2 linked regions of the Zymomonas mobilis subsp. mobilis ATCC 10988 genome follow. The protein of the gene in region 1 interacts with the protein of each later gene in a pairwise test. Links are inferred from orthologs where the notes say so. Each region holds a gene or a part of one and is shown in the gene's direction. Other genes may lie near its edges. The genes, in order: ZMOB_RS03490 and ZMOB_RS00325.

Evidence for each region.
Region 2: the proteins of ZMOB_RS03490 (region 1) and ZMOB_RS00325 interact in binary tests that used the Escherichia coli proteins (3 or more experiments, as listed by UniProt). The link is inferred for Zymomonas mobilis subsp. mobilis ATCC 10988 from one-to-one orthologs.

Annotation. Positions count from the first base shown.
Region 1 is NC_017262.1:789,360-804,569, reverse strand. The notes cover bases 6,337-9,314. They hold ZMOB_RS03490 (YbgC/FadM family acyl-CoA thioesterase), read left to right. Parts: upstream 6,337-7,564; coding sequence 7,565-8,065; downstream 8,066-9,314. Other genes in these bases: ZMOB_RS03480 (ExbD/TolR family protein), read left to right, coding at 8,783-9,310; ZMOB_RS03485 (MotA/TolQ/ExbB proton channel family protein), read left to right, coding at 8,073-8,783; ruvB (Holliday junction branch migration DNA helicase RuvB), read left to right, coding at 6,342-7,385. In the rest of the region: pyk (pyruvate kinase), read right to left, coding at 225-1,652; ZMOB_RS03525 (DUF2312 domain-containing protein), read left to right, coding at 1,972-2,211; ZMOB_RS03520 (YebC/PmpR family DNA-binding transcriptional regulator), read left to right, coding at 2,666-3,415; crossover junction endodeoxyribonuclease RuvC, read left to right, coding at 3,450-3,953; Holliday junction branch migration protein RuvA, read left to right, coding at 3,995-4,636; ZMOB_RS03505 (hypothetical protein), read right to left, coding at 4,696-4,998; ZMOB_RS03500 (2-hydroxyacid dehydrogenase), read right to left, coding at 5,267-6,196; ZMOB_RS03475 (hypothetical protein), read left to right, coding at 9,320-10,399; Tol-Pal system beta propeller repeat protein TolB, read left to right, coding at 10,453-11,829; peptidoglycan-associated lipoprotein Pal, read left to right, coding at 11,956-12,486; ZMOB_RS03460 (glycerophosphodiester phosphodiesterase), read right to left, coding at 12,664-13,791; ZMOB_RS03455 (TonB-dependent receptor), read right to left, coding at 13,809-15,210.
Region 2 is NC_017262.1:71,557-86,550, forward strand. Bases 1-2,762 are described here. They hold ZMOB_RS00325 (acyl carrier protein), read left to right. Parts: upstream 1-1,144; coding sequence 1,145-1,381; downstream 1,382-2,762. Other genes in these bases: ZMOB_RS00320 (LacI family DNA-binding transcriptional regulator), read right to left, coding at 1-588; fabF (beta-ketoacyl-ACP synthase II), read left to right, coding at 1,571-2,762. Also shown: more of fabF, read left to right, coding at 2,763-2,833; endolytic transglycosylase MltG, read left to right, coding at 2,867-3,838; ZMOB_RS00345 (hypothetical protein), read right to left, coding at 4,043-4,282; ZMOB_RS00350 (threonine ammonia-lyase), read right to left, coding at 4,315-5,553; ZMOB_RS00355 (amidohydrolase), read left to right, coding at 5,881-7,491; astD (succinylglutamate-semialdehyde dehydrogenase), read right to left, coding at 7,541-8,950; cobA (uroporphyrinogen-III C-methyltransferase), read left to right, coding at 9,183-10,049; spt (serine palmitoyltransferase), read right to left, coding at 10,179-11,390; ZMOB_RS00375 (acyl carrier protein), read right to left, coding at 11,452-11,700; ZMOB_RS00380 (helix-turn-helix domain-containing protein), read left to right, coding at 11,966-12,985; ZMOB_RS00395 (hypothetical protein), read right to left, coding at 13,927-14,607; guaA (glutamine-hydrolyzing GMP synthase), read right to left, coding at 14,690-14,994. UniProt on the Escherichia coli protein: Carrier of the growing fatty acid chain in fatty acid biosynthesis.

The DNA of each region.
Region 1 (15,210 bases):
AGCGGGAATAAGGTCATCAATAGCCGGATAGCTGGAAAAGACAGCCGCGTTGATTTTGCGATAGAAAGTCTGTCCCGAATGAGAAAACGAGATGACAGTCTTTCTTTGTGACTAGCAAGGGTGACTATCTTGGGGAAAAGCAGATATCGGGCTATTCTTGAGCTTAAAAAAAAGCCGGAGAGAAATGTCCCCCCGGCCTTTTTTCTGTGTTGTTATAAAGCGAATTAGGCTTCGATAACATCAACAATGTTGGTGGTTCCAGCTTTACCGAAAGGTTCACCTGCAACAACAACCAGCTTGTCACCGGCTTTGGCGAAACCGTATTTTTTAGCGGTTTCAGCAGCCAGCTTCTTGGCTTCGTCGAGGGTCTTAACCGTGGAAACCTGAACCGGCTGTGCGCCCCAGACCAAACCAAGACGACGAGCAACTTCGGCATCCGGGGTCAGAGACAGGATCGGAGCAACCGGACGGGCGCGGGAAACGCGCTGTGCGGTCTTACCGGTTTCGGTGAAGACGATGATCGCTTTTGCGCCAACCGTTTCAGCGGTTTTGCTGGCGTTTTCAGCCAGAGCGTCAACCGTCGTCGGTTCTGCCGGAGTCGGGGTGAAGCGAACGCGTTCGATGTAACCCGGAGCATTTTCAACATAAGAAGCAATACGATGCATCATGTTGACAGCTTCATGCGGCCAATCACCGGCGGCGGATTCTGCAGAAAGCATGATACCATCAGCACCTTCGTAAATGGCGTTTGCAACGTCACTTACTTCAGCGCGGGTCGGAGCCGGAGCTTTGATCATGGATTCGAGCATAGCGGTTGCAACAACAACCGGCTTACCCAGCTGGCGGGAGCGTTCAACGATACGCTTCTGCGTCGGGGGAACGGATTCCGGCAAGCATTCAACACCGAGGTCACCACGAGCAACCATGACAGCATCGGTTGCAGCCAAGATGGATTCGAGGTTTTCAATGGCAGCTGGCTTTTCGAGTTTAACGAGAAGCGGTGCGCGACCTTTGATGAGTTCTTTGGCTTCGATGACGTCTTCGACGCGCTGCACAAAGCTAAGAGCAACCCAGTCAGCTTTTTCCTTAAGAGCAAAGTCGAGATCTTTGCGATCTTTCGGGGTCAGAGCGGCCAGCGGAATCACAACGTCAGGAACGTTGAAACCTTTATGGTCGGAAAGCGGACCCGGAACTTCGACGCGGGTAACGATTTTGGTCGGGGAAGATTCGACGCAACGAACAACGATCTTACCATCATCCAAAAGCAGGCGATGACCTTTGTCTAAAGCCTTGAAGATTTCAGGATGCGGCAGGTTGACGCGGGTTTCGTCACCGAGAGTTGGGTCCTGATCGAAAGTGAAGGTCTGGCCTTCTTTCAACTGAACCTTGCCTTCTTTGAAGTCACCAACGCGGAGCTTCGGACCCTGAAGATCGAAAAGGATCGTGGTCGGGCGGTTGAATTCTTTTTCAAGCGCACGAATGTTGTCAACGATGACCTTCTTTTCGTCATGGGTACCATGGCTCATGTTGATACGGAATACATCCGCACCAGCCAAGAAACGATCACGAATCTGTTCTGCCGTCGAGCTGGCAGGACCCAGCGTAGAAACAACACGTACCTTGCGGCCGCGTGGGAAAAGTCCTTCAGTCAAGCTTCTATTCCTTCCGCTTTGCTGATTTAATTACATATGCCATTTGCGCTTCTATCATCAGATGATCAAGCACAACTTCGTTTGTCAATTTGTTACAAATGGAAGGAAAAGGGAAGCGTCTCTTCGCAAAGAGATCATATTTTTCTGCATTTTCAATAAAAAAAACAGTCTCTTTCCCGTATCTTGGCAGAAGATTGCTGTATCGTGAGTTTTTTCATACAGCCTTGATAGGTTAAACTTATAGTGGAATGCCTTTTCCTTTGGAAAACAGGCAAAAATTATATATTTAGTTATTTTTCAATGGGGACCGAATTTTACTATGTCAGAAAATATTGCGGCTGATCAACTTCGTCTGTTTATCGAACGGATTGAACGACTCGAAGAAGAAAAAAAAGGGATGGCGGATGATATCCGTGATGTCTATTTAGAAGCCAAGTCTCAAGGTTTCGATGCCAAAACCATGCGTTCGGTTATCCGCTTGCGGAAAATGGAAAAAGACGCTCGCGACGAAATGGATGCTTTGCTGGAAACCTATCGTAACGCTTTGGGCTTGAACTAGGCTTTCTTTCCTGCCTTGAAAAGCGGATTTGCTTGACGCTTTGCTGGATAAAATTTTTATTTTTATCGGCAGGCTATCAGGCTTTGATCCGGTGTCATTCGGCCTGTTGAAGAGGCAATATCCGCTATTGATAGGCTGTTCTTCCCATAGAAATGATATTTTGCTATTTACCCCGCTCGTAAAGTTACGGTTTTCTTCCTTCTTGGTATGTTTTTAGGCTTTGGCCTGAAAAAGAAGAGTGCTGTGACTTGAAAACGGAGACCGGAATCTTCTGACTGTCGATTTGTCAGTCAGCTCGGGACATTGTCTTTAACGTTAAGGCTGGATCAGGCGTGGTCTGACCCATGTCCCGCTTTATTTCGTCTAATTTTTTGATTAGGTCGGATGTAAAGCCAGTATCCCTATTCCCCGAATGCGGGGATATTCATGTTATCTTGTATAGACAGATGGAACCATGGCAGGCCATTCAAAATTTAAAAATATTATGTATCGCAAAGGAGCGCAGGATAAAAAGCGTTCCGCCCTTTTTTCTAAATTATCCCGTGAAGTCACGGTAGCCGCCAAGTCCGGCTTACCTGATCCGAACGCGAATCCGCGCTTGCGTGCAGCGGTTTCCGCTGCCCGTTCCGGTGGTATGCCGAAAGATAATATCGAACGCGCTATTGCGAAGGCTATCGGTGGCGACGGCGATAATTACGAAGAATTGCGGTATGAAGGCTTTGGCCCGAGTGGCGTTTCTTTGATTATCGAAACCCTGACTGACAACCGTAATCGCACGGCCACCAATGTCAGAACAGCGCTTTCCAAAAATGGCGGTAATCTCGGCACCAGTGGTTCTGTGACCCATGGTTTCGACCGTATGGGGTTAATTACCTATAAAGCCGAAGCCGGTGATCCCGACAAAATTTTTGAAGCTGCTTTGGAAGCCGGTGCTGAAGATGTCACATCTTCTGAAGATGAGCATGAAATCTGGACCGCTCAGGCTGATCTTCATGAAGTCGCCGGAAAGCTGGAAGCTATTCTGGGTGAACCGGAAGGCGTGAAATTGGCATGGCGTCCGCAGACCCTGATCAATGTTGATGAGGAAAGTGCCGGAACCTTGCTGCGCTTGATTGAAACCTTGGAAGACGATGACGACGTCCAGACTGTTTGGGCCAATTACGACATCGATGATGAAGTTATGGAAAGTCTGGGACAGGAATAATCTTTCTGTCTGAAAAGGGATGTGATCGGTGCCGATGATTTTTCTGGGACTTGACCCCGGTTTGGGAACAACCGGCTGGGGAGCGATTACAGTTGAGGGTAATCGTCTTAGTCATATTGCCAATGGACAAATCCGCACCGGTCCTTCCATGGCTTTGGCACGGCGGCTAGCGTTATTGCATGATGCCTTAGCCGCCGTCATTGCCAGCCACCAGCCGGAAATGGCGGCGGTTGAAGAGGTTTTGGGCAATAGCAATGCGCAATCAACCCTGAAATTGGGGCAGGCGCGCGGTATTGCCCTGTTTAGCCTTGCAGAAGCTGGGCTATCCGTCGGGGAATATCACCCGAATGTGGTTAAAAAGGCCGTTGTTGGCACCGGAAGCGCTGACAAGAAACAGGTGCAAGCAATGGTGTCCCGTTTGTTACCCGGAGTGAAGTTAGCGGGCCCTGATGCGGCAGATGCCTTGGCGGTGGCTATTACGCATGCCCATCATCACGCCTCTGCCCGTGGTTATGCCCGTCGCGTAAGGGCTTCATAATGGGCGGCTGTAATGAAATGCCGGAATAGAAAGAGATATTGATGATCGCGCGATTGGTTGGTTTTCTGGTAGAAAAAAATTCTGATTCTGCGATCATTGACGTTAATGGCGTCGGCTATCTCGTCCAATTATCAGGACGCGCTTTAGATTATTTCTCCGAAATTGAAGGTGAAATTACCGTCCATATCGAAACCCAAATTCGGGAAGATTCGATTACCCTTTTTGGTTTTGCTTCTTATTTGGAACGGGATTGGTTCAGGCTTTTAACGTCGGTGCAAGGCGTGGGAGGCAAAGCAGCTCTGGCTATTTTAACGGCGTTGACCTGCGATGCGATTTCTGTAGCGATTTCCAGTGGCGACAAGACCATGATTTGTCGCGCCAATGGGATAGGCCCCAAAATTGCCCAGCGTATTATCAATGAATTGAAAGAGAAACCGGCGGCTATTGCTTTGTTTTCTTCTGCCAAAGGCGATCATTTGGCGGTTGAAGATATTTCCCAGCCAGCAGCCTCTGCCCATCATGCGGGTAATTTCGTGGCAGATGCGGTGTCTGCGCTTTTGAATTTAGGGTTTAAACCGGCTGAAGCGCAACGCGTTGTTCAATTGGCTTCGGAAGAATTAGGCGATCAAGCAACATTAGATAGTCTTGTACGTCTGGCTTTACGGTTATCTTCCAAGCATTAAATTTAATCTGTGCCGAATCCCCGCAATAGAGAGCGGGGATAGCGGACTGCTCTTGTGGTTTATGAATGGTCGGGATGCGGGACTTCCCAGTCAACAAAGGCTTTGTTTGTTTTGACTTGGGGATGGCTATCCATCAAAACCTTGATAACCCGATTATAGCGTTCGTCTTTTTCTGCGGCTTTAATCAGTAAATCACCCAAGATTTTCCGGCGCGCTTCCGCATGTTTCTTTTTGGCGGCGGCCTGACGCGCTAGCAGAGATTTATAGCGCTGCTTGGCTTCTTCAACCTGTTTTTGAGCTTTCAGGATTTGCGGCGTCAAGCTGTCATTGCCTTCCGCATCATCGGTCGGAGTTTCTGTCATATAGCTATCCACGGGCTGTATTGATCTTTGTACTTTTCTTTTTCTGACAATATAGCGCATTTTTTCTTCTCAAGATCCTCTCACAAGAGAATTAAAGCTCTATTCGATATGGGGTAAAAAGAGAAGATGCGCAAAATGGATATATTTCAACTGTTTTTATCCATAGACGTGAAATAACTATAAAATATTTTTGAAAATTGAAAAAGAAGGGCAGGCCATCCTTGTTTTTTTGTCTGGCCTGCCCTGTATTCTTTATTTTGTGATGAAATCAGACCACCGGCGTAAGAAGCGGTTTTCCAGCAAAAAAGGCCTGAAGATTGTCGATCACCAAATGCGCCATTGTTGTCCGTGTCTCGACAGTGGCGCTGCCTAAATGGGGCTGTAAAACGACTTTCTGAGATTGCTGTAAGGCCGCTGGCACATTGGGTTCATTAGCAAAAACATCCAATCCGGCACCTGCGATGACGCCTTTTTCAAGCGCCTCTATCAAGGCATCTTCATCAACAATGCTGCCACGGGCAATATTGATAAGAACAGCTTTTTGACCCAAGGCTTCCAGAACCTCTTTATTGACGAGGCCTTTGGTCTCGGCTGTGCCTGGGGCTGCCAACACCAGCACGTCAACGGCTTTCGCAAGATCAAGGATATTGTTGTAATAATTCCAAGAGACTTCCTTGGGATGACGGCTGCAATAGCTGACAGATTTGGACATGGGTGCCAGTCTTTCGGCGATAGCTTGGCCAATTCGTCCTAAACCAAAGACCCCGACATCAAGATTGCTGGCACTGTGGGACAACGGGATTTCTTCTTTTTTAATCCAGCCGCCGTCACGAACCAGCTTGTCATTTCGGATGATGTCCCTTTTTAAGGTAAGGAATAACCCGACAGCCATATCAGCGACATCTTCGGTCAAAACACCCGGAGTGTTAGAAACCCTGATATTCCGTTTTTTGGCGGCCTGTAAGTCAATGCCATCAAAACCAACGGCATATTGGGCAATGATCTGGAGGTTCGGAAATTGATCCATATCATCTGCCCCGAAACGGGCTTGACCATCGCCGATGACGGCCTTGATTTGAGAGGCTATCTCGGCGGTTATTTTTGTGCCGTAATCGTAAACCGTAAAGAGAGAATCGAGCTTGTCTCTTGCCCCGTAAAAAAGCGGGGTGCGTAATAGAATCGCGGGTTTATCCGTCATTGCGTAATCTCCTGATCGCCTTATGAAGGATAAGCATTTTTCTGATCTATCTGCAATCAACTGCCTTGTGATTCCTGTCGCGAAAAAACGAGGCAGCTTTTAAAAGAACTTTATTTTCTCTCCTTTTCATGGTCTTTTTCTTTTTATGACGCGCAATAGCTTATTAAATCCCGAAGCCGAAAATGCTGACCCCGATCAGGCCTTGCGCCCTCGCTCGCTGGATGAATTTATCGGGCAACAGGCGGCAAGAGAAAATATCCGCGTCTTTATCGAGGCGGCAAAAAAACGGCAGGAATCGCTCGATCATGTGCTTTTCTTTGGCCCGCCAGGATTGGGGAAAACAACCTTAGCCCAGATTATTGCCCGCGAAATGGGCGTTGGCTTTCGAGCGACTTCGGGCCCAGTTATTGTGAAATCCGGCGATTTGGCCGCGCTTTTGACCAATCTTGAAGATGGCGATGTGTTGTTCATTGACGAAATCCATCGTCTTCAGCCGGTCGTCGAAGAAGTTCTTTATCCCGCGATGGAAGATCGCGCTTTGGATTTGATGATAGGTGAGGGGCCTTCTGCTCGTTCTGTCCGAATTGATTTACCTCATTTTACCCTTGTAGGGGCAACGACCCGTCAAGGTTTGTTAAGCACGCCTTTGCGTGATCGTTTCGGGATTCCGGTGCGTTTGCAATTCTATAGCATTGAAGAATTGCGGCAGGTCATTACGCGCGCTGCCCGTTTGTTGGGTATGGAAATCGCGCCGGAAGGTGCCGAGGAAATTGCCAAAAGATCGCGTGGAACACCTCGTATCGCCGGACGTTTGCTGCGTCGTGTGCGTGATTTTGCCGATGTTGCTGGCTCTAAAATAGTTGACCGCTTTATTGCAGATGAGGCCTTGAATCGTCTGGAAGTTGATAAATTGGGGCTTGATCTGATGGATCGCCGTTATCTGATGATGATTGCCGATATTTATAAAGGCGGGCCTGTTGGACTGGATACCTTGGCCGCTGGTCTATCCGAGCCTCGGGATACAGTTGAAGAGGTAATCGAACCTTATTTGATCCAGTTAGGATTGGTGGCGCGCACGGCGCGCGGTCGTCAGTTAAATGGTCTGGCTTGGCGACATTTGGGCTTAACTGACCCTAGAGAAGCAGAAGGAAAGCATTCTGAAATAAAAAATCAGCCCGGATTATTATAAAGATATATAAGATTTCATCGCTGGTTAAGGTTACTTTTCTTTTACAAGAGGCCATTCATTAAACGGATTAAAAAAGAATAGATATTTATATTATAATGACGGCTTAGAGCGTATTTTGATTTTTTCGTTAGATAGCTGAAGAAATTCTTGAGCTTGGTCTGTTCAAAAAGGCGGCTGTGATGGTGACAGAGGAAAAGACAATATCGGAAGATACGCCTGTTCATCCGGTTGCAGATGGCCTTTTGAAGGGGCGCGTCCATCATTTTCCCGTCAATATCTATTATGAAGACACTGACCTTTCGGGGCGAGTCTATCACGCCAATTATTTACGTTTTACCGAGCGGGCGCGTTCCGATCTGGTGAAGATTTTGGGTGTCAATCAGCGTCAAGCCTATCAGGACGGTATTGGCATGTTTGTCATTCACCAACAGAAAATCCGTTACTGTCAGCCTGCATGGCTGGATGACCGATTGGATATACAAACTGAAATTATCCGCTTGCGGGCGGCAACACTTCAGCTACAGCAAAAAATTTTTCGGGGTGCAGAGCTTTTAACAGAAATAGAAAGCGAAGTTGCCTTTTTATCTGTCGATGGGCGGCCTTGTCGAATACCGACAGATTGGCGGTCTTTATTTGAAGCGCTGTGCTCTCCCGCATTGGATCGGGTTGAAAGGAAGTAATTAAAAGATGCCTTCTTTGGAAATGTCCGGCAATGCCGATTTGGCGAGTTCTGTTCTATCGCCGGTGACGTTATTTCTTCATGCCGATATGGTTGGCCGTTTGGTCATGATATTGTTGCTTTGCGCCAGTATAGGCAGTTGGGCGCTTATTTTCGGGCAGTTTTTCCGTTCCTCTGCTGCTAATCGGGCAAGCCGTAATTTTGAAAAAGCCTATAGCAAAGCCGAATCAATGGGGGAGCTGGAGCGCTTTTATGATCGCTATTTCGGTAGCAATGATCCTTCTGCCCGTATCTTTCTGGCTGGGATGCAGACCGCCAAATCGGCTGGAAAAGTCATTGACCATGAAGGCGAGCGTGATCGCCTTTCTTTATCCCTTGAGGATGCTGTTGCAGCAGCGGTTGAGGATATGTCTTCCCCGTTGAGTAGTCTGGCAACGATTGGATCTGTCTCTCCCTTTGTGGGTTTGTTCGGGACGGTTTGGGGCATTATGCATAGTTTTAGCCAGATTGCCGCAGGCGGAAATACCGCCATGGCGATTGTGGGCCCCGGTATTGCTGAAGCGCTTTTCTCGACGGCATTGGGGCTGTTCGCAGCTATTCCGGCGAGCATTGCCTATAACCGGATGTCGCATACCATTGGGCGTTTTGAATCGCGCCTGACCCGTTTTTCTGACCGCATCTATATCACCTTAAGCCGCGCCATGGACGCTCGCCACTGATGAGCGCAGTTTCGGCAAGAAAAAGGCGCGGTGCCAAAAGACGGCCTTTAATGGCAGAAATCAACGTCACACCTTTGGTTGATGTGATGTTGGTTCTGTTGATTATCTTTATGGTGACAGCGCCTTTGATGGTGACAGGGGTGGCCGTCAATTTGCCGGATAGCCGTGCCAAGGCTTTGGAATCCAAGGAAAAGCCGGTCACCATTACTATTGAAGCGGATGGCAGTATTCATATTGATGACGATGTTGTTGATATGGCTGAATTGCCTGCCCGTTTGCAGGCTATCCATGAAGCGAATTTGGCAAAGCATGAGCAGGTATCGGGTGAGGGTGATCCTGATGCCCCTGCCGTGGTTAGTGAGCAGCCGATTTATCTGAAAGCCGATCGGGTTTTAAATTATGGTCGAGTGATGCAGGTAATGGGCGAATTGGATCATGCCGGTTTGAAAAAAGTGGCTTTGGTAACAACCGGTTCTTCGGGACATTCTGCGACAAGCAAAGAATCCCCGAATGATGAAGGAAGGTAAGTCATTGTGATGACCTCCCGATCAGCGATGAGGCGCGGCTTTTTTATCGCGGTGGCCGGTCATGTTCTGCTTCTGCTGTTTTTTTTGATCCGTTTTTCCTTGCAAGATAAGCGACAAAGTCAGCCCGTTGATACGATAGAAGTGACCTTTGCCCATGGAGTCGGGATCCATTCTTCTTCCCCTGAAGCCTCTTCTGAAGCGGCAAGGGCGACGACTGCGCCGAAGATAGGGGAAGAAAAAGAGGCTGCCCCCGCGCCGAAAAAAGAGACTCCAAAGGAAGCGGATAGCCAGCCTAAGGCTCAAACCCAGAATTCGGCGAAAGCCGAAGCAAAGGTAGAAAACAAGCCTGTGGCGAAGCCGGAACCGCAACCCAAAGCCAAGCCGGTTGAAACGCCGAAGCCTGTGCCTGTGGCAAAGCCAGAACCCCAGCCTAGAGAAGCGGCAGTAGCCCCAGCTCAAAAAGCAAAAGTAACGGCAGCTGAAAAAACACAACCAAAAGCGGAAAGTAAAACGCCAAGCAAGCCGCATAATGACGTCAAGAATTTGATGGAGTCTTTTTCTAAATCTCAGGTTAATGTTTCTGATCATAAGGCAGGCAGCAACACTGGGAGTAATAAAGGAAAAGAAAAGAGTAACGCATCCGATAGCGGGAAAAGTAAAAGCGACAATAGTCGTAATAGTGGTTCCCGTTTGGGTAATGATTTTTTGAAGGGTATTCTTGGGGGGACGGGGACTTCTTCGAAACCGCAAGGGTCTTCAATCTCGGGCCCTGCCTTGAATGGTTTGGGTGCCGCGATCAAACGTCAGGTTCAACCTTGCTATGATCTTGGGGCATTAGGCGGCACGGATGCAATGCGGATTATTACCGTTTTGCGGTTGCGTTTTAACCCTGATGGTTCGGTAAATGGTGTGCCTGAAATGATCGAGCAAACCGGATTGACCTCGGACAATCGTTCTTATGCCCGTCAAATGGCTGAAATAAGCCGTCGTGCTGTTTTGCGTTGTGCTCCGCTGCATCTGCCTGCCGAACTGTATAAAGGTGGGTGGGATGAAATTGATATTGGCTTCATTCCGGCGCAGATGCATTGAGATTATAAGAAATAACGTCGCCTGTGATGGGCTTCGAAATGAAGGATTGTTGAATGAGCAGCGTAATCAGAAAATGGGCCTTAACGGCTTTGATGGCGGTAAGCAGCACGGCTTTGTTCGCGCAAAATCCTGCGGCTAGTGGTCAAGCAGCCAATCAGGGCGATAATCGCCGCATCTTGCGAGTCGATATTACGGGCGGTATTTCCCAGCCTATGCCGATTGCGGTGCCGGTAATGCCGACTCCGAGTTCGGTTGAAACCTTGGCGGGAACGACGGCGGTATTAGGTCGGCAGGTCGCTTCGGTTATTTCCAATGACCTGAAATCCAGTGGCCTTTTTACGCCATCGCAGCAAGCCTCCTTGCATAATGTATCTTTTCCTGAAGTAACCGCTCCGCAATATAGCTATTGGTTATCGAGTGGCGCGCAGGCCTTGGTTCAGGGTTTCGTTCAGGCCAATGGCGATGGCACTCTGACGGTAGGCTGTTATTTATATGACGTTTTCGCTTCGCAGGAAATGTTGCATAAGGGCTTTGTCGTGAAACCAGCCGACTGGCGGCGAGCCGCACATAAATGTGCTGATGCAGTTTATACCCGTTTGACAGGTGAAGGCCCCTATTTTGACAGCCGCATCGTTTATATTTCTGAAACGGGCCCAAAAAATCATCGCCTGAAGCGTCTGGCGATCATGGATCAGGATGGTGCCAATCACCGTTTCTTGACGAATGGCCAGTCGATGGTTCTGACCCCGCGTTTTGCGCCGAACCAGCAGACTGTTACTTATCTTTCTTATGTTGGTAATTCTCCGCGCATTTATGTCTATACTTTAGGTTCTGGCCATGTGCGTTTGGTGGTGAATAAGCCGAATACGACCTTTGCCCCGCGTTTTTCGCCAGATGGGAAAACGATTGTTTTCTCTATGTCTGTTGCGGGCAATACCGATATTTACAAGGTTCCGGTTTCCGGTGGGCAGGCAACCCGTCTGACCACTTCGCCCGGTATCGACACGGCACCGAGTTTCTCACCCGATGGCTCTAAAATCGTCTTTGAAAGTGATCGGTCAGGTAGTCAGCAGATTTATATTATGAATGCTGATGGATCCAATCAGAACCGCATTAGTTTTGGTAGTGGACGTTACGCAACCCCAGTTTGGAGTCCGCGCGGTGATCTGATCGCCTTTACAAAATTGGGCGGCGGATTTCATGTCGGTGTGATGAAAACGGATGGTTCGGGTGAACAAATTCTGACCAATGGTTGGCAGGATGAAGGGCCTAGCTGGTCGCCGAATGGACGAGTCATTGCCTTCTTTAGAACAGCCCGTAATTCTGGTCATACGGAGTTATGGTCGGTTGATCTGACGGGGGTTAATGAACGGCATATTCCAACGCCTTTAGATGGTTCTGATCCATCTTGGGGGCCGTTATTGCCGTAATTTCTTTATTATTTCGATAAATTGTAAGATAATATCCGAGTTGTTCAAGTGATTCGGTGATTATTACTTTCGATATTATTGCTTTTTTCACAGGATGGCAGACATTTTTTGCCGATGAGGTTAATAATGACTAAAAGTAAATTAACAATAAGTCTGTTTGCTGGTCTCGTAGCCCTGACTGCCTGCTCCGATCACCAGCCTAAAACGGCAAGTTTGCCACCGGCACCGACAACCAAAGCACCAGCCCCGACTTCAAACGGTAATGCTGATGTCGGTGCGGTTCGCGATACTGTGGTTCCCGGCTCTCACGCTGATTTCTTGCGTCAGGTCGGCACCGACATGGTGCATTTTGCTTTGAATAGCCATGATCTTGACAGTGAAGCCAAGGCTATTTTGGATCGCGAAATCCAGTGGTTCAAAAAATACCCCAGCACCCGCGTCACGATTGAAGGTCACTGTGACGAACGCGGCACCCGTGAATATAATATCGCCTTGGGTGAAAAACGCGCTGATGCCGTTCGTGACTATTTGGCCAAAGCCGGTGTTGCTAATTCAATCAATGTCATCAGCTATGGTAAAGAGCGGCCATTGGCGATGGGATCGGATGAAGAATCTTGGGCACAGAATCGTCGTGCTGTGACGGTTACGCCGAATTGATCGGTTACTTTGCCTTAAAAATTGATGCGTAAGTAAGAAGAAGGCCACCTTGGATAAAGGTGGCCTTCTTTTTTTGTGTCGGCGGGTTTTGACGATAGAAATTTGTTTTTTTGTCTTGGGATTTAGGTCACCAATGGATTCGCCTTATCGGCAATAAATGTTGTCCGTAAAATGGCGTTACAGTTCTGTAATGGCTAGACGACCGATAGCGGGGTCATCCGTGAAAAAACCATCTAACCCCATGCTTAAATAGCGTCTGATTTCAGCAATTGAGCCTTGGATGTTACGGCTGCTGTCGCCTTCTTGATTGCGTAATTGCCGAGGCAAAAAGATATTTTCCGGTCGACAAGTATAGCTATGCACTAACAGTCCGGCTTCATGCGCGTCTTGTATAAGGCTGGTCGGTTGTAGCCATTGCCCCGTATTGTCTTTTGGAATGAGATATTCATTAGCGGGCCCAATGGCATCAGCATAGCGGCGTATGTCCCGCAAACCCTCTTTAGTTATCAGATTTCTATAGGTTGTTTTGCCACCCGATGCCAGAATATCGGCTGGTGGCACGTCAGGATCGCCAAGTAAAAACATGAGTTTCCAGTTGGGATGATTTTGCCCTATCTTTTGATGGAGATAACGGAGGGCTGTTGGTTCAAATGACTGGATTTCGACAGCTGTCTGACGAGTGTATGGGTGGTGATCGAGTATTTCTACCAGCTTATCTTCAGAGGGAAGTCCTATTTTCCTGAAATGGGTTGGATGCTTAATTTCAGGAATAAGGCCAATATTTTTTCCATAGGCGGTCGAAGTCGCAGCGACAAAGTCGATGACTTCTTCTAAAGAGGGAATTTCAAACCAGCCATTATAGCGACTGTTAAACGGTCTGATTTTGGAGAGCCGTTCGCAGGCACGAAGCTGTTTGATTTCGGCAAGTGTGAAATCACTTGTAAACCAGCCTTCCTGTTCTTTGCCGTCAATAGTCATCACTCGTCGCCGATTGGCAAATTCGGGATGCTGGGCGACGTCAGTGGTATCGGTGATATTGCTTTCGTGACGGGCAATAAGTTTACCGTCTTTAGTTGGCACCAGATCCGGTTCTATATAATCGGCACCATCGATAATAGCTTTGCCATAGGCGGCTAATGTATGTTCTGGCCGTAGGGCAGAGGCTCCGCGATGCGCAAAAATTAGAGGACGGGTCGGAAAAGCCAAGCTGGGAGCTGCAAAAAGGTCTGTTCCTTTTAAGAGGCTACTGCTGCCAAGAAGAGCGCCTGTAGTTTGTAGAAAATGGCGGCGATTGAAGCGGGTCATAGTAAAAGCCTCGAAAATTAGAAACCGGCCTGAACCGTGATGAAGAACATACGGGGCGCAATAGGGAATGCAGTATATTGGCCAGAGGCTTGATTGGTTCCAAGGGTTGACCAGCCTTTTTCATTCGTCAGGTTAGTAATATTGCCTTGGATACGTAAATCACGGACATGGGGAATATTATGGAAAGTATAGCCCGCATTGAGGCCGTAAATCATATAGGAACCGGCGGATAAATCATTGGTAAAGGTGGCCGGACGTTTGCCGATAATATCGCCGGTGATCTGTGCCGAGAAATTACCCCATTCAAAGCTGCCTACGAATTTTTCTGTCCAGTCGGGAACACCGGCTACGCGTTTGCCTGCGGTCATGACTTCGGAACTGCCGTTATTGTAGTTATCGTTATAGACCGAACGGTTATAGGAAAGGGCATTATAGACAGAGAAATGAGGCCCGAATTTCATCGTGAAGGACAAATCCATACCATCTGTCGTCACTGAACCGACATTGGTCAGGATGGTTGCGCTGCCGACGATCGAAGAATTGGTTTGGGTGGTTGAAACGGCCAAGAGCCGATTGGAAAAATGGACATGGTAATATTCAAGCTGTCCACTGAAATGGGTGAGGGGCCCGAAATGAACCTCTCGGTTGGTGCGGATACCCGTTTCATAGGTCCATGAGGTTTCAGGCTTGCCGTGTTTTTTAAAGTCTTCAAAGGCTTCCTGACTGGTAACGCCCCAAGGTGTAGCATTGCCATAGCCTGCAGCTTCAAAACTACGCATATTTTCTTGAATATTGGCAAAAAGCTGTTCGTGAGGCGTGACATTCCATAACGCGCCAAAGGCTGGAAGGAAGGGTTTGGTCGCTGAAATTTTACCACCCGGAACAGTAATCGCGTTTTTGGGAGAAAGAGAGCCGGGGAGGGCGGCAATCGGTAATTTCCCATCGGTATAGACTAATTCAGATTTAAAACCGGCCTGTAAGGTCAGATTATGGGTTATTCGCCATGTATCCTGAAGATGGGTTACAAAAGTGTCTGTATAAAAAGCGTTTTTATATTGTCGGATAAGCGGGTTTTTCGGTCTTTGATAGGGGGTTGAGGGAGAATTAACATCGAGCGCATACCAGTTTCGGGCTTGGGTATTGTCATTACGTTCATACCAACCGCCGACTTCGATAGAATGTTTACCCGTTTTATAATGCAAGGTGGACATTAAGCCGCCTCGATTATCGAGATATTCGGTTGTCCGTGTCGCATAACCCGAATTACCAAAAACAGATTTTAAATTTTGTCCGGGGAAATAGGCTTCGAATAAGGCGGGAAGTCCGGCGGCTTGAATGGGGCCTGCGACGACACCGACACCAGCGTTATGATGATAATAGAATTGATTATCCCATGAAACATTATCGCTGAAATCATGA
Region 2 (14,994 bases), 720 kb from region 1 along the record:
CATCTCTCTGGCGGCGATCATATCCTTGATGGCGACACAAGGCGAACCGGGGCGTGGCTCGGTGCCTGCCACGCGGACATAGGGAACGCCGCTTTGATCCAATTCATCCATAATTTCGGGATCATTGGACAAAGGCGGGGTTAAAATCACACCGGCCAGACCAGAACTGCGAATAATGGCAATCATTTTGCCATGAAATTCTTTGAAATTTTCAACCGGAAACATCAACAGACGATAAGGCTCGCCGCGTAAACGGTCTAAAGCACCGGTCTGGATATTAACGACATAATTCGGACTTGGGTTTTCGTAAAACAGGCCGATCATATAAGATTGGCGACCTGCCAGACTTCTTGCGGCCATATTGGGATGATAATTCAGTTTATGGGCTGCTTGTAAAACCCGTTCACGCATTTCCGGCCTGACATTGGGTTCGTTATTCAAAACGCGTGACACGGTTTTGATCGAAGCCCCCGACATGGCGGCTACATCACGGATAGTAACCATTGGCATCCGTTTACAGGTGCCAGAGGCAGAATCTGTGGTTTTTGCAGCTTGGTAAACGCTGTCATTTTTAGAGCGGGAAGTCACAATAAATTATCCTTCCGCATCACTTTTTGGGTTTCAAGGGCAATATTTTGACAAAAAAGAGCAAAACTTTTAAGAAACACCTGAATGATGCAGTTGTAAAAGCTAGATTTCAACAATTATCCCGTTATTTTCATTTTATATGTGTTAATCGGTTAACAAACATTTATATTTAATTTTTAGCTTTTGGCGAGAGAGAAAATCAATAGAAAGAAAATAACACTATTCAACCCTGTTTTTTAATATCATTCCGGTCACGGATTTCAGACAAAAATATTCATCGAGAATGCCGTCTTGTCTGAATAAAGAAAGCTGAATATAGCCTTCCATGATTTTCAAAAACAGAATAAAGGCAATCTCCCCTCTTGCCAAGCGCGCCTATGCCCCGCTAGGGGCATGAATGTTATTTATAGATAAGCCCGCCTTCGTTTTTTCCGTCCCGCAAAAACGGACAAAAGAAACAGCAGACGGTTTTGCTTGTGTTCAGATTTTTTTCGGATTGTCTTACTTTTCAGGAAAATGCAAGACTCCGGTTCTTAGTGAAGTGAAAGGTTAAAAAATGAGCGATACTGCAGAGCGCATCAAGAAGATTGTTGTCGAACATCTCGGCGTTGAACCCGACAAAGTTGTTGAAAATGCCAGCTTCCTTGACGATCTGGGTGCCGACAGCCTCGACATCATCGAATTGGTTATGGCTTTCGAAGAAGAATTCGGCGTTGAAATTCCTGACGATTCCGTAGAAAAAATCGGTACGGTCAAAGATGCCGTCAGCTATATCGACGAGCACAAGGCTTAATTAATCCTAAAAACAGGATCGGCGTTTATCCTCCGATCCTGTTTTTATCTCTGTTTATTCTATTATCTTTTGCCTCTACCTTCTATTAAGAATAAAATTGTCTATATTCACGTCTTGTCTTAAGAAATCGAAGGAGGGGTGTCATGCGGCATAATGCTGAAGGCATTCTGTCAAGGGGAGAAAAGTAATATGCGTCGTGTAGTCGCTACCGGCTTGGGAATGGTGACTTCGCTGGGTGGCGATGTCGAAACAACATGGTCGAATATTCTGGCCTCAAAGTCCGGTGCTGGGCGTATCACGCGTTTCGATCCGGAAGGTTTTGCTTGTACGGTTGCTTGTGAAGTTAAACCGGCCGACCATGAATATGGCTTTGATCCGTCCAAACGCGTTGACAGCAAGACGATAAGACAGGTCGAACCCTTCATTATCTATGGCATTGATGCCGCTGGACAGGCTTTGGAAGATGCCGGTCTCATGGATATGAGCGAAGAAGAAAAACTCAGAACGGGTCTTTCTATCGGCGCTGGTATCGGTGGTTTACCCCGTATCGAAAAAGAATCCATCATCTGCCATGAAAAAGGGCCCCGCCGCGTTTCGCCTCATTTCGTGCATGCCAGCCTTATCAATCTGACGGCTGGACAGGTTTCTATCCGCTATGGCCTGAAAGGGCCTAACCACGCTGTCGTCACGGCTTGCTCTTCCGGTTGTCATTCCATTGGCGATGCCAGCTGGATGATTCGCATGGGCTATGCCGATGTGATGGTTGCAGGGGGTTCTGAATCGGCTATTTGCCCTCTCGGTATCGCCGGATTCTCACAGGCACATGCTCTTTCAACGGGGCATAACGACACGCCCGAAAAAGCTTCCCGTCCATATGACAAAGGCCGCGACGGTTTTGTCATGGGTGATGGTGCCGGTATTATTATTCTCGAAGAATATGAACATGCCAAGGCACGTGGAGCCAAAATTTACGGCGAAATTATCGGCTATGGCATGACGGGTGATGCGTATCATGTGACCGCTCCCCAGCCAGATGGTGATGGTGCCTATCGCTCCATGAAAATGGCGCTTGAGCAGGCCAATCTTACCACCGCTGATATTGATTATATCAATGCACATGGCACCTCGACGCCCATGGGCGATGAAATCGAAGCCAACGCCGTTCGCCGGTTGTTTGGGGATGACATTAAAAATATGTCAATGAGTTCAACGAAATCTGCCATCGGCCATTTATTGGGCGGTGCAGGGGCTGTTGAAACGATTTTCTGCCTGTTGGCGATGCGTGATCAGATTGCGCCTCCGACCATCAACCTCGAAAATCCGAGCGATGGCTTAGCTGGCTTTGATCTGGTGCCCAATGTTCCAAAAAAACGCTCAATCAAGGCCGTTTTGAATAACAGCTTTGGTTTTGGTGGAACCAATGCCAGCTTGATCTTCAAAGCTGTAGACTAAATTATGTGCCGCCTTTTTCACCGGCAAGACAGAATGAGCGGACAAAAGCCGCCCAGCCGTTGGCTTGGTCGCTTGCTTCTCTTTCTGTTACTTGCTCTGGTGTTTCTAGGCGGCATTGCTTTTAATCGGGCAATGGTGACCCCCAATAACAAAGAATTGGTCGTCACCATCCCCGAAGGCAGTTCTTTTGGTAAAGCAGCCCGCATCTTAAAAGAGGCAGGCGTTATCCGCTCTGAGAATGTCTTTTTGTGGCTGCTTCATAGCAAACCTGCTTTTATGTTACGGGCAGGGGATTACCGTATCGGTGCATCTCGTTCTCTAAGTCAGGTCATAGACCTTCTTTCTCATGGGCCCAATGTGCGGCATATCTTTGTCGTTCCAGAAGGGATGCCTTCTTTGGAAGTGCATGACCGACTGATGGCAGAACCCCTTTTGACGGGGGAAATCGCTGTTCCCGAAGAAGGCAGCTTACTACCAGACGGTTATTCTTTTACGCCGGGTGAAAAACGGTCGCTTGTGATCGCCAGAATGCAGGCTGCAATGCAGAAAATGCTTCATAAATTATGGAGCGAAAAATCACCTTTGGCACAGGTTAAAACGCCTAAGGAAGCGATTATTCTCGCCTCTATTGTTGAAAAAGAAACGGCGCTTCCTGAAGAACGCCCGATTGTCGCGGCAGTCTATTATAATCGCCTTGCCAAAAATATGCGGTTACAAGCTGATCCGACTATCATTTATCCGATTACGCACGGCTATCCTTTGGGGCATCCTATCTTGCGTTCGGAATTACAGGCGCATAACGATTACAATACCTATCAGATGACTGGCCTTCCTAAGGGAGCCATCACCAATCCGGGGCGGCAGTCTATTGAAGCTGTTTTGCATCCCGCCAAAAGCGAAGCGCTCTATTTTGTAGCAAATGGCAGAGGCGGCCATATCTTTTCCAATAATTTGGAAGATCAAAACCGTCATGTCCGCGACTATTACGCTTCAAAGAAAAACTGATTTCTCCGATTACTTAATTCTTTCGAAAACCCGAAAAAACAATCTCTTGATTTCGTCTTTTCGCCGCAGATTTTTTGAAAAAATTACCTCAGAAATCTTTTTAAAACAGGGTTTTCTTTCGCTATTGCGTAAAAAAGCACAAAAAAAAGACGCTATCGAAATAGCGCCTTTTCTCTACCGAAAACTCTAAAAAAATATTCAGTATTATTTCCGAAGGTTTTTCAGCTTTGCCAAACGGCTGGTAATCGGGCGGGTTTCCGCTCCTTTTTTAAGCTGGGCGACAATACCGGAAGATGCCGCTCCCAACATCATACCACCCGCTGCCGCCAAGCTCGGCACCAAGGTCGTTGAGACAATGGCCGAGGCCAGACCACGCCGCTGGCGTTTGGCAACACGATGCGCAACGAAAGAAGCCGCGCTTCCTAAAAGGAGCATTTTACCCATAAATCTTATCCCTATTTCTAAAATAGCCGATATCAGGCCGGTTCAATCAAGGTCACACCATAACCCGCTTCACGTAAAGCATCGATTAAATGCCGCAAATGAGCCTGATCGCGCGTTTCACATTCAATATCGGCACATAATCCCTTAGCGGGCAGGGTTGTAAAGATGCGCTGATAAGAAATTTCGACAATATTCGCCTGCTGATCATGAAAAACACGCGCTACTTTGTAAAGCTGACCTGCTTGATCTTTCATTCTGACCCGCAACCGCGCCAAACGACCAGAACGAGCCAAGTCACGCAACAGAACATTGGCTAACAAGCGGGTGTCGATATTACCGCCAGAAAAGATAATGCCTACCTGTCTGCCTTGGAATCGTTCGGGATGCGATAGCAACGCCCCCAAACCAGCCGCGCCAGCCCCTTCAACAATCGTCTTTTCAATCTGAACAATCAAAGACAAAGCATGTTCGATATTGCTTTCACTGACCAGCAAAATATCATCGACCAAGGCTTCAACAAAACGGCGAGTTAACTGCCCGGGAACCTGAACCGCGATCCCTTCTGCCAGAGTATCCCCACCGCAAGGCAGATTTTTCCCTTTGATATAATCATACATCGAAGGATAAAGCTCGGCTTCGGCACCAATAACATCCAAAGGCCGATCTGCGTTTTTGGCAACCACAGCACAGCCTGAAATCAGGCCGCCACCACCCACTGGCACAACCAGAGTGTCAATCGCTGGGGCATCTTCCAACATTTCAAGAGCAACCGTGCCCTGACCGGCAATAATAGCTGGATCATTGAAAGGATGGACAAAGGTCAGATTGTCTTTTTCAGCCAATTCTAACGCATGGGCAAGGGATTCATCGAATTGTTCGCCATAAAGGACGATATTCGCACCATGTCCACGGGTCTGCTCGACTTTTACCGTCGGGGTATGGACAGGCATCACGATCGTGACCGGAATATCTAAACGATTCCCGTGATAGGCGAGACCTTGGGCATGATTTCCGGCCGAAGCGGCGATAACCCCTCTTTCGCGGGCAACCTTGTCCAGCGACAATAATTTATTTAACGCACCCCGTTCTTTATAGGCGGCGGTAAACTGGAAATTTTCAAATTTCAGCCAGACACCGGCACCAATCAGGTCAGACAAAGTCCGACTGTAAAGGGTCGGGGTTCTAATAATGGCATTCTTAATGCGTTGATGCGCCTGTTTGATATCATCAAGTGAAACGGGAAGAGTCTCTGGATTATCCAAGCTTACCATGCTTTATCCTGCGTCTGGGCAATAACGTTTTTCCGGCGTTATTACTTTTAATCTAAAACAGATAGTATTCTCTACCTCTATACCCCTACCTCTTAAAAAAATAGGGTAGATTCTTACATAACAGAAGGCAGGCAAGTTACCGACATAATCTTATTTCACGAAAGTGATCGGGAAATTTATCTCACCGGATGAAAGATTTCTTTCCGCTATCATCGAAATACCACATCTCAACTTTATTCCTTTTGACGGCTTTTTATCCGGCATAAAATAGAAGAATAGTCTTTTTCAAAAGAGCCGCTCACCCGAGATATTCAGGAGAAATCTGCGTTGAAAATAGTAAAAACGCTGGCATTAATGGCAGGTCTGTCCACTTTTTTCGCTTTACCCGCCTATGCTGACGGTCTGATAGATCAGGTTAACGGTATAACATTTGATAATAAAGGGCATCCTTATCGCTTTAACGGCCTCCAGATTGACCGCGAAGGCAAGGTTGTCAAACTACTCAGTAAAAATGACAAAAGGCCATCTTCGCCTGATTTTTATCTCAATGGGCAAAATAAAACGCTTATTCCTGGCTTTGTTGAGGCACATAGCCATGTCATGGCTTTAGGAGAGCAGGCTTTAGAACTGGATCTTTCCGACAGCCATTCCTTGGCGGAAGCGCAAGAAAAACTGAAAAAATTTGCGGATGAGCATCCTTCTGCTCGCTGGATTTTAGGCAGCGGTTGGAATGAACAAATATGGCATAGCCCGACCATGCCACAGGCCAGCGATATTGATAAAATCGTGAATGACCGTCCTGTTTGGTTGTTGCGTTCTGATGGCGATATCGGATGGGCGAATAGTCTCGCTTTGGAAAAAGCCCAAATCAAACCGGCTCAAAATGCAGATAAAAGCAGCCCCATCGGTATCCTGACAGGGGATTCTATCACGCGGATGAAACAGGCCATTCCACCGTTACAGCCGGTTGATCGCGATGCTGCTTTTCTAAAAGCGCAAAAGATATTTCTCGAACGCGGCATTACCACAGTCACGGATATGGGAAGCTCGGTTGACGACTGGAATATTATGCGCCGTATGGGGGATATGGGGAGGCTGCGCCTACGAATAAAATCCTATGCCCAAGGATTGGAACCCTTACTATCCATCGCCGGCAAATATCCGACAGCTTTATTATATAATGGTCACCTCTCGATGAGCGGCGTGACCTTCTCGATTGATGGGAATATCGTTTCGCGTCATGCGTGGCTGAAACAAGCTTATGCCGATAGTAATCAGCAAGGCAGCGATAATCTTAACGATGCCAAATTACGCAATCTAATGAGCCGCGCCGCGATGGATGGTTTTCAGGTTGCGGTTCAGGCCTCCGGCGATGCTGCCAATAACCAGCTTTTAAATGCGATTGATGAATTATCCGAAAGCTATAAAGGCGATCGGCGTTGGCGGATGGAAGATGCCAGCCTTATCGACAGCGAAGATTTTAAACGACTGTCGAAATATGATTTAGTCGTCTCGATGCAGCCTTCCAGCTATTTTACGGATAAATCCGTGATCGAACAGCGGATAGGCGCGAACCGACTTTCAGAAATAGAGGCATGGGATACTCTGATTGATCACTCAGTTCCGGTGACCTTCGGGGCTATTTCAGCTTCACCCTTTGAAACGATGGCTGATATTCTTGATCGCCAAGACAGTCATCCCGATCAAAAAGACAAAAAGATCAATCGCGAAAGCCTTTTCGCCTATTATACCATTCAACCGGCCTATGCCTCTTTTTCGGAAAAGCAGGTTGGGCGACTAATGGCGGGTTATTATGCTGATTTTATCTTTGTCGATCGTGACCCGCTGACGGTTGATAACAACGCTTTACGCCAGACCAAAATCTTGGAAACATGGGTTGGCGGCCGACAAGCATGGTCACAAAATTCTAACAAATAAAAGGCAAGGATGCTGCCAATATCAAATTGGCAGCATATCTTTACAGGCTTTATTTTAAACCAACCGTGATACGCGTATCAGGCTTCAATGCCTCGGTAGAGGTCACCGGATAAGCACAATAATCCGCAGCAAAATAAGCGCTTGGACGATGGTTGCCGGATAAACCGACCCCACCAAAGGGAGCCGTTGATGGCGCGCCATTGGTAGGACGGTTCCAGTTAATAACACCCGCCCGCACTTCATCACGGAAGCGCATAAAATCTTCTGGGGAATCATCGACCAAAGCCGCCGACAATCCAAATCGGGTATTATTGGCTTCTTTAATGGCAGCCTCAAAATCGGATACGCGAATAACTTTCAAGACAGGCGCAAAGATTTCTTCATCCACCTTGTCGGCACAATCGGTCATATCTAACAGGGCAGGGGTCAAAAAAGGCTTGTCTTGCTCAAGACGCTGTAACGGATGGAGTATTTTGGCACCATTCGCAACCAGATCATTATAGGCTTTTTCAGCATGATCGGCGGCGGCATTGTCAATCACTGATCCCATAAAAGGCTGGGGATCAGCAAAAGGCTGGTCAATAATCAACCGCCCAATTAACCGCTGAATAGCGTCTAATAAAGGCTGATGTTTGCCATCCTCTACAATCAACCGGCGCGCACAGGTGCAACGCTGCCCCGCTGATAAATAAGCGGATTGAACAGCAATAGCCGCTGCGGATTCAATATCCTCGCTATTCCAGATTACCAGCGGATTGTTCCCGCCCATTTCCAAGGCCAAAATCCGCCCGGGATTTTCGGCAAAAACGCGGCTTAAAGCAACGCCGCCTTGCGAAGATCCGGTAAATAACAAGCCATCAATACCATTATGGCGGCTCAAGGCTTCACCTTCAGCCCGTCCACCAATCAGTAATTGAACGACCTCTTTTGGCACACCGGCTTCATGATAACATTGCACCAGAAATTCGCCGGAGGCAGGCGTTTTTTCCGATGGTTTGAAAATAATGACATTACCGGCAATCAAGGCCGGAACAATATGACCATTTGGCAGATGTGCCGGAAAATTAAACGGGCCTAATACCGCCAAAACACCATGCGGCTTATAACTAATTCCGCTTTTAATATTGGGCGCGATATCCGGCAAAGCGACTGGATAACTGCGGTCTTTATAGGCGAGAATAGATATATCGACCTTATTGGCAACGATCTGGGCTTCGGTTTTCGCTTCCCAAAAAGGTTTACCGGTTTCTCTCGCGATAATACTGCCGAAAATATCAGCTTTTTCGCGAATAATCGCGGCAAAACGTTCTAAAATAACAATCCGGTCTTCTAAAGCCGTTTTCGCCCATCCGCTCAAAACAGAACGGGCGCGGCTGACGGCTTGATCAACATCCCCCACTGAACCTTGCCATAGTATTTGACCCGTCACTGGATCAGTCGAAATAATCATCTCTGACATTTTATATCCCCTCTTCCTCATTTTTTCTTAAAAGCCTTGCTCTTTACTGAAAAGAACGCTCGAATGCTTTTGTTCAGGCTATCGCAAAGCAGAAAATCAGACAATCAATAAAGCTTTGGATTTATTCCGGAGTAAACAACGATAATAAATTTTAGGAAGGATGATTGTTTTTCGCGACTGGCCACCCCATCATTCATCTTGCCTGCCCAAGGCGTAAAGTTTCCCTAACGGCATGGAAAGCAAAGATGATTTGCCCAAAGGTCGTGAAAACAGACAAAAAGATAGTGTTATGACGAATTTGCTCGATCCAGATGCCCGAGGGCGGGTTATTCTTGTGGGTGCCGGCCCCGGCAACCCCGAACTACTGACCTTGCGTGCTGTTGAGGTGCTTCGGCAAGCGGATGTTGTAGTCTATGATGCGGAAATAGACGAAGGTATTCTTACCTATATTCCGAAAACGGCACAGGCAATTTCGGTCTGTTCCGAGAGTGAAGGGGAAAAGAACGAACGGCAACCTTTAACACAGGGCGAAATTAACGCTTTGGTAATCGCGCATGTCCGAACCGGTTCGATTGTGGTTCGCCTGAAAGGGGGTGACCCTTTTGTTTTCGGTCGGGGCGGGGAAGAGGTTGAGGCTGTTCGGGCAGCCGGTATGCCGGTGGAAGTGGTGCCGGGGGTTTCTGCGGCTTTGGGTTGTGCGGCTGATGCGATGTTGCCGCTGACTCATCGGGGCTTATCGGATGTCGTCAGCTTTGTTTCCACACCGGAACAGGAAACCGCTTCTTCGGTGAATTGGAAAGGCCTTGCTGGATCGGGGCATACCTTGGTCGTTTATATGGACATCAAAAAAGCGCGTTTTATCACGCAATGCTTGATCCATGAAGGCATAGACAGCCATATCCCCGTTGTAATTATCGAGCGCGGGACGTGCAAGGACAGCCGTATTATACGCTCTGTGCTTATCAATCTTGAAAATACGATTCAAAATGAAAAAGTTGTCGGGCCCGCTATTTTAATCGTCGGGGATGTCGCTTTATTCGCTAAACCCAAAAATACACTGCATCAGGATTACGAAGAACTGGACGCTATGGCCGATTAACGGCTTTTTCTTTTATCAGAAAATCAGACGTTAACGCCTTTATTTAAAATTCAAAATAACGCTGCAATTGATAAAAAATCTTCCGGCCAAGTCTTTTGACCGGAAGATTTTTTAATATCACAAAGGAACTCAGGCCGCCAAAACGCCAGTTGCTTGACCGGCTTTTTTAAACATCGCCAGAATTTCAGTGACATCATCGTCGCTATGCTCGGCACAAAGCGAACAACGCAGCAAGAACATACCGGCAGGCGTTGCCGGTGGGCGTGCCAGATTGACATAAAGACCCAGCTCAAGCAGATTTTGCCACATGGCAACGGCTTGTTCCTGATCCGGCAGGATGACCGCAATAATTGCAGATTGAGCTGTTTCCGTTCCCAGATTGAAACCCATTTCCTTCAGGCCGCTATGCAAACGACGGGAGTTCTTCCAAAGATGTTCCCGCTTGTCATTGGCCTTTTGAAGTTTGCGGATAGAAGCCTCTGCGGTAGCGACCACACTTGGCGGCAAAGACGCCGTAAAGACATAAGGACGGCATACCAATCGCAGCACTTCAAATTGAGGATGGTTGGAAACACAGAAACCGCCAACAGTGCCAACAGATTTTGAAAAAGTGCCGACGATAAAGTCAATCTGACCTTCAAGCCCCAATTCTTCAAAGACACCACGGCCGTTTTTCCCAAAGAATCCCATACCATGGGCTTCATCATCAAGAATCAAGGCATCGTGCTTTTTGGCGATGGCAACCATCTCTGCCAAAGGCGCAATATCGCCCAGCATTGAATAAACGCCTTCCAAAACAACGAGTTTGCCTGCTTCTTTGGGTAAACGGGCAAGACGACGATCAAGATCTTCGGGAGAATTGTGACGAAAACGGATGATTTCCGCATTGCCAAGACGGCAGCCATCATAAATCGAAGCATGGCTATCGGCGTCGATAATGACATATTCGCCTTTACCCGCCAAAGTTGAAATCATACCAAGATTGGCCTGATATCCGGTTGAAAAGACCATGGCATGTTCCATACCGTAATAGTCTTTCAAGGCTTCTTCACAGGCCTTATGCCCCTGATAGGTGCCATTTAAAACGCGAGAACCGGTGGTGCCTGCGCCGAATTCTTTTAATGCCTTTTCACCGGCAGCAATAACGTCGGGGTCAAAAGTCATCCCCATATAGTTATAGGTGCCAAGCAGGATAACCGGCTTCCCTTTAATAATGGCCTTTGTCGGGGATAATACCTTTTCCATCACCACGGCAAAAGGATCACGGCCGCCATGACTTAACATTTCCTTACGGATAGCAATCAGCGGGTCAAATTTTGAAAAAAGATCAGTCACCTGCACATACTTTCAATTCTTATTCTTTTCAGACGGTATCAACCGCCTATCTCTTTGGGAATATCGATTATTTTTCGTTTACCAGCTTTTCAATTACCGCCACAAGCTGGCCGACAGTTTCAATTTCAGCCTGTAAATTCATCGAAATCGAAATATCGAACTCATCTTCAACGGCAGCAACGAAATCCATAACCGTCAAACTGTCCCATTCAAGGCCAGTCGCAAAGCTGGTCTCTTCGGTCAAAGGAACCGCTTTTTTGTTGAACGGTTCGATAAGCGCGACAGTCTGCTGCCAAATAGCCTTATTTTCAGTCATAATTGATATCCCTTCACTCAACAAAAGCGCATTTGTTACGTAATTAAAGGTATTAAACTAAAATATTTTTTTTTCCTGTCTTTATTCGGGAAAAACAGCACCCCCATGGGTATGCTCCACATATAAGGCGCTAACATGGGCAAAAATATGTCTCCGTTATGGAGTTGGTTAATCTAGGAATGCTCCGCTTTGACAGAGAAGATAGCCTACAGACATCGACATCACGAGTAATAGCGAGAGCATGTCTAAACAGGGAGTATACGCGATGGTGGGACTGGAAAAATCCGCAAGCACCAATCCTTCTTTCTATAATCTGGGCAATGTGCAAAAGAGCCAAGGCGCTTTGCTTTATAAAACGGCGCCCCAGATTTTGGTGATTGCCTCGGATGCCGAGCGGCAAACGGAATTAGAAAATTCCGTTACCCATATGGGTTTTACAACCCGTATGTTTCCGATGGATGAAGCGGTAGAAGTTTTGCGAAATGGCATGGCGGGGGATGCTATTTTGCTTGATATGACATCGCTTCAAGATGAAAAACTAGCCGATGAACTGATGGATGCGGTTCTTGCCAGATTGTCTTATGACGTTATCGGGGTGGTTTTGAATATCCCCTTGGCGTTTATCGATATGGCCTATAACCGTTTCTTTGAAACGGATGTACAGTTACTGGTCGGCGGCGATGAAAAAAGTTGGCTCCCTGCTTTAAAAAAGGCGGTTCGTCCTCTTTCTTTAACTCTGCATGATGTGGTTTCCGACACAAGAAGACCACCGTTAAAAACGATCAGCGAAGAAGTCAGCCGCATTGCCAGAATGCTGGAATCATTATCCAGTGAAGAAAATGCCAAGATGAATTACGCGCTGCCCTCTTCTTTTAACGGGGAAAGCCGTAGCAATGGGGTTGTCACGACCGAAGCACAACCCGAACAAAAGAAGATCAATATCAATGCCGCTGTGGTTCGGGCTATCATCCGTTCACGCCGCTTGCGGGATCAGTATTTCTCGGCTTCGCTTTTCGCGGATCCGGCTTGGGATATGCTGCTAGACCTGACGGCTGCCCGATTAGAAGGCCGCCAAGTCTCGGTTTCCAGCTTGTGTATCGCTTCCGCCGTGCCGCCAACCACAGCCTTGCGCTGGATCAAATCATTGACGGAAGAAAAAATCTTCGTCCGTATCGCCGATCCTCGCGATGGCCGCCGCGTCTTTATCCAGCTGTCAGATATGGCGATGGATGCCATGATTCCTTATCTTGCTGCCTCAATCAGCCTTGTCATGCGCGCGCTTTAAAATAACCTATAAAACTCTACCCACTAAAAAAGCCCGCATGATGCGGGCTTTTTTATAAAATCATTGTAGATCTGCATCTCTAATTTCAAAGGGTCTAAGTGCGTCCTTAATATTCTTTATAAGGTGTTGATGGCCCTCTAGGTTTTGTTGACAAAGGAAGGTAACCACAATTTTACGGCCGCGAGATGAAGGAAGGCGAGAAAAGATTTTCTGGTTTTGTCATAGCGTGTGGCAATGCGCCTGAACTGCTTTAGCTTATTAAACATCCGCTCAATACGATTACGATCTTTGTAGTGCTGGAGATTATAAGGAATAGGCTTTTTTCGATTGGAACGAGGCGGGATAACAGGAAGAATGCCTCGAAAAAGCAGTTTTTCGCGTAACCTATCGCTATCATATCCTTTATCAGCGAGAAAACAGTGGGGTGTTGTGACAGGGATATCTATCAAGCTATCAGCGCCAGAATAATCAGAGACCTCACCACCGGTTAGTGCGAAAGCTAGAGGGCGGCCTTGACCATCGGAACGGGCGTGGATCTTGCTCGTAAAGCCTCCGCGACTGCGACCAAAGCCTTCCTTATACGTCCCCCTTTTGCGCCAGCCGCTTGGCTGTGGGCGCGAATAATCGTACTATCTATCATATGTTGCCAGTCATCTGTCAGGCCAAGGTCAACGAGAGTTTCAAGAAGAGCGTCCCACACACCCTGTTCTGCCCACCTACGAAACCGAACATAGACCGAATTCCATTTCCCATAACGTTCATGCATATCTCGCCACGGGCAGCCTGTTCGAAGCACATAAAGCATACCATTGAGAAATAACCGATTACTTTTGGCGGGACGCGCGCAGCGGCCTCGTTCGCTTGGAAGAAGACCCTGTATTATCTCCCACTCCGCGTCCGTCAGATCTCCTCGCATCCTATCTACCCTACAAAACTTGTTCTCAAGTTATCTCTAAAAATCTTAAATTATACCCTTTGTCAACAGAACCTAGTATCCACTCTGGTTTAATTCCAATTTTTTGAGCTAATTTTTTGATAGGTTCAGGCATAACTTTATTTTGGTCAATAGATAGCTTATACTCTTCTTCAGAAGATTTCGTGTCGATATCTGATTCAAATATTCCATTCTTATCCAAAAAAGAAAACATTATACTACAGATAGTACTCTCACATTTTCTGATAATATCTAAAAGATACTTTGCAAAACTTTTATAGCTTTTGCTACCCAATCGATTGGGTATTTTTTCTGGTGCTATAATTAAAACAAAATTATTTTTAATATGAGCATTTGCGGTGATATCTAATCCGCGATGAACAATAGCATTTCGGATTTCATGTATATATAAATAATTAGATTTTCCATCTGGAAAATCTTCAAATGAAAACTGAGAGTGCAATGTTTTTTGTAAATCATCATCTTTAAATTTTTTTTGCTCAAAGATAAGATCTACTGCTGAAATCAAATTTATAAAATAATTAGAATAGTGAATCCTCATATCTATACAATCACCTGTAGAAAGAGGCGTTCGAAATTTTAAGGCTGTACGAAGTGCTGTCTTTCTAGCTGTCATATACCATAAGAATGATTGTAATATTTTTTGATCTTCGCTGCTTAAAACCATTATGGTCTCCTAGAGAACTAAATAATACATTCTTTTTTCTATAGAGACCATAATGGTAATTTGTCTGTTCAAAAATTGAATGCTATTCCCATTCAATCGTTCCGGGTGGCTTAGAGGTGAAATCATAGGTCACACGGTTAATGCCTCTGACCTCATTCACAATACGGGTGGCGACATTGGCGAGAAATTCCGGCTGGAAAGGATAGATTTCAGCGGTCATTCCGTCGGTCGAAGTCACCGCTCGCAAGGCGCAAACAGAATCGTAAGTTCTGCCGTCACCCATCACACCAACGGTTCTGACGGGTAACAATACCGCAAAAGCCTGCCAAATCGCATTATACAAACCAGCATTACGGATTTCTTCAAGATAAACCGCATCCGCCTTAC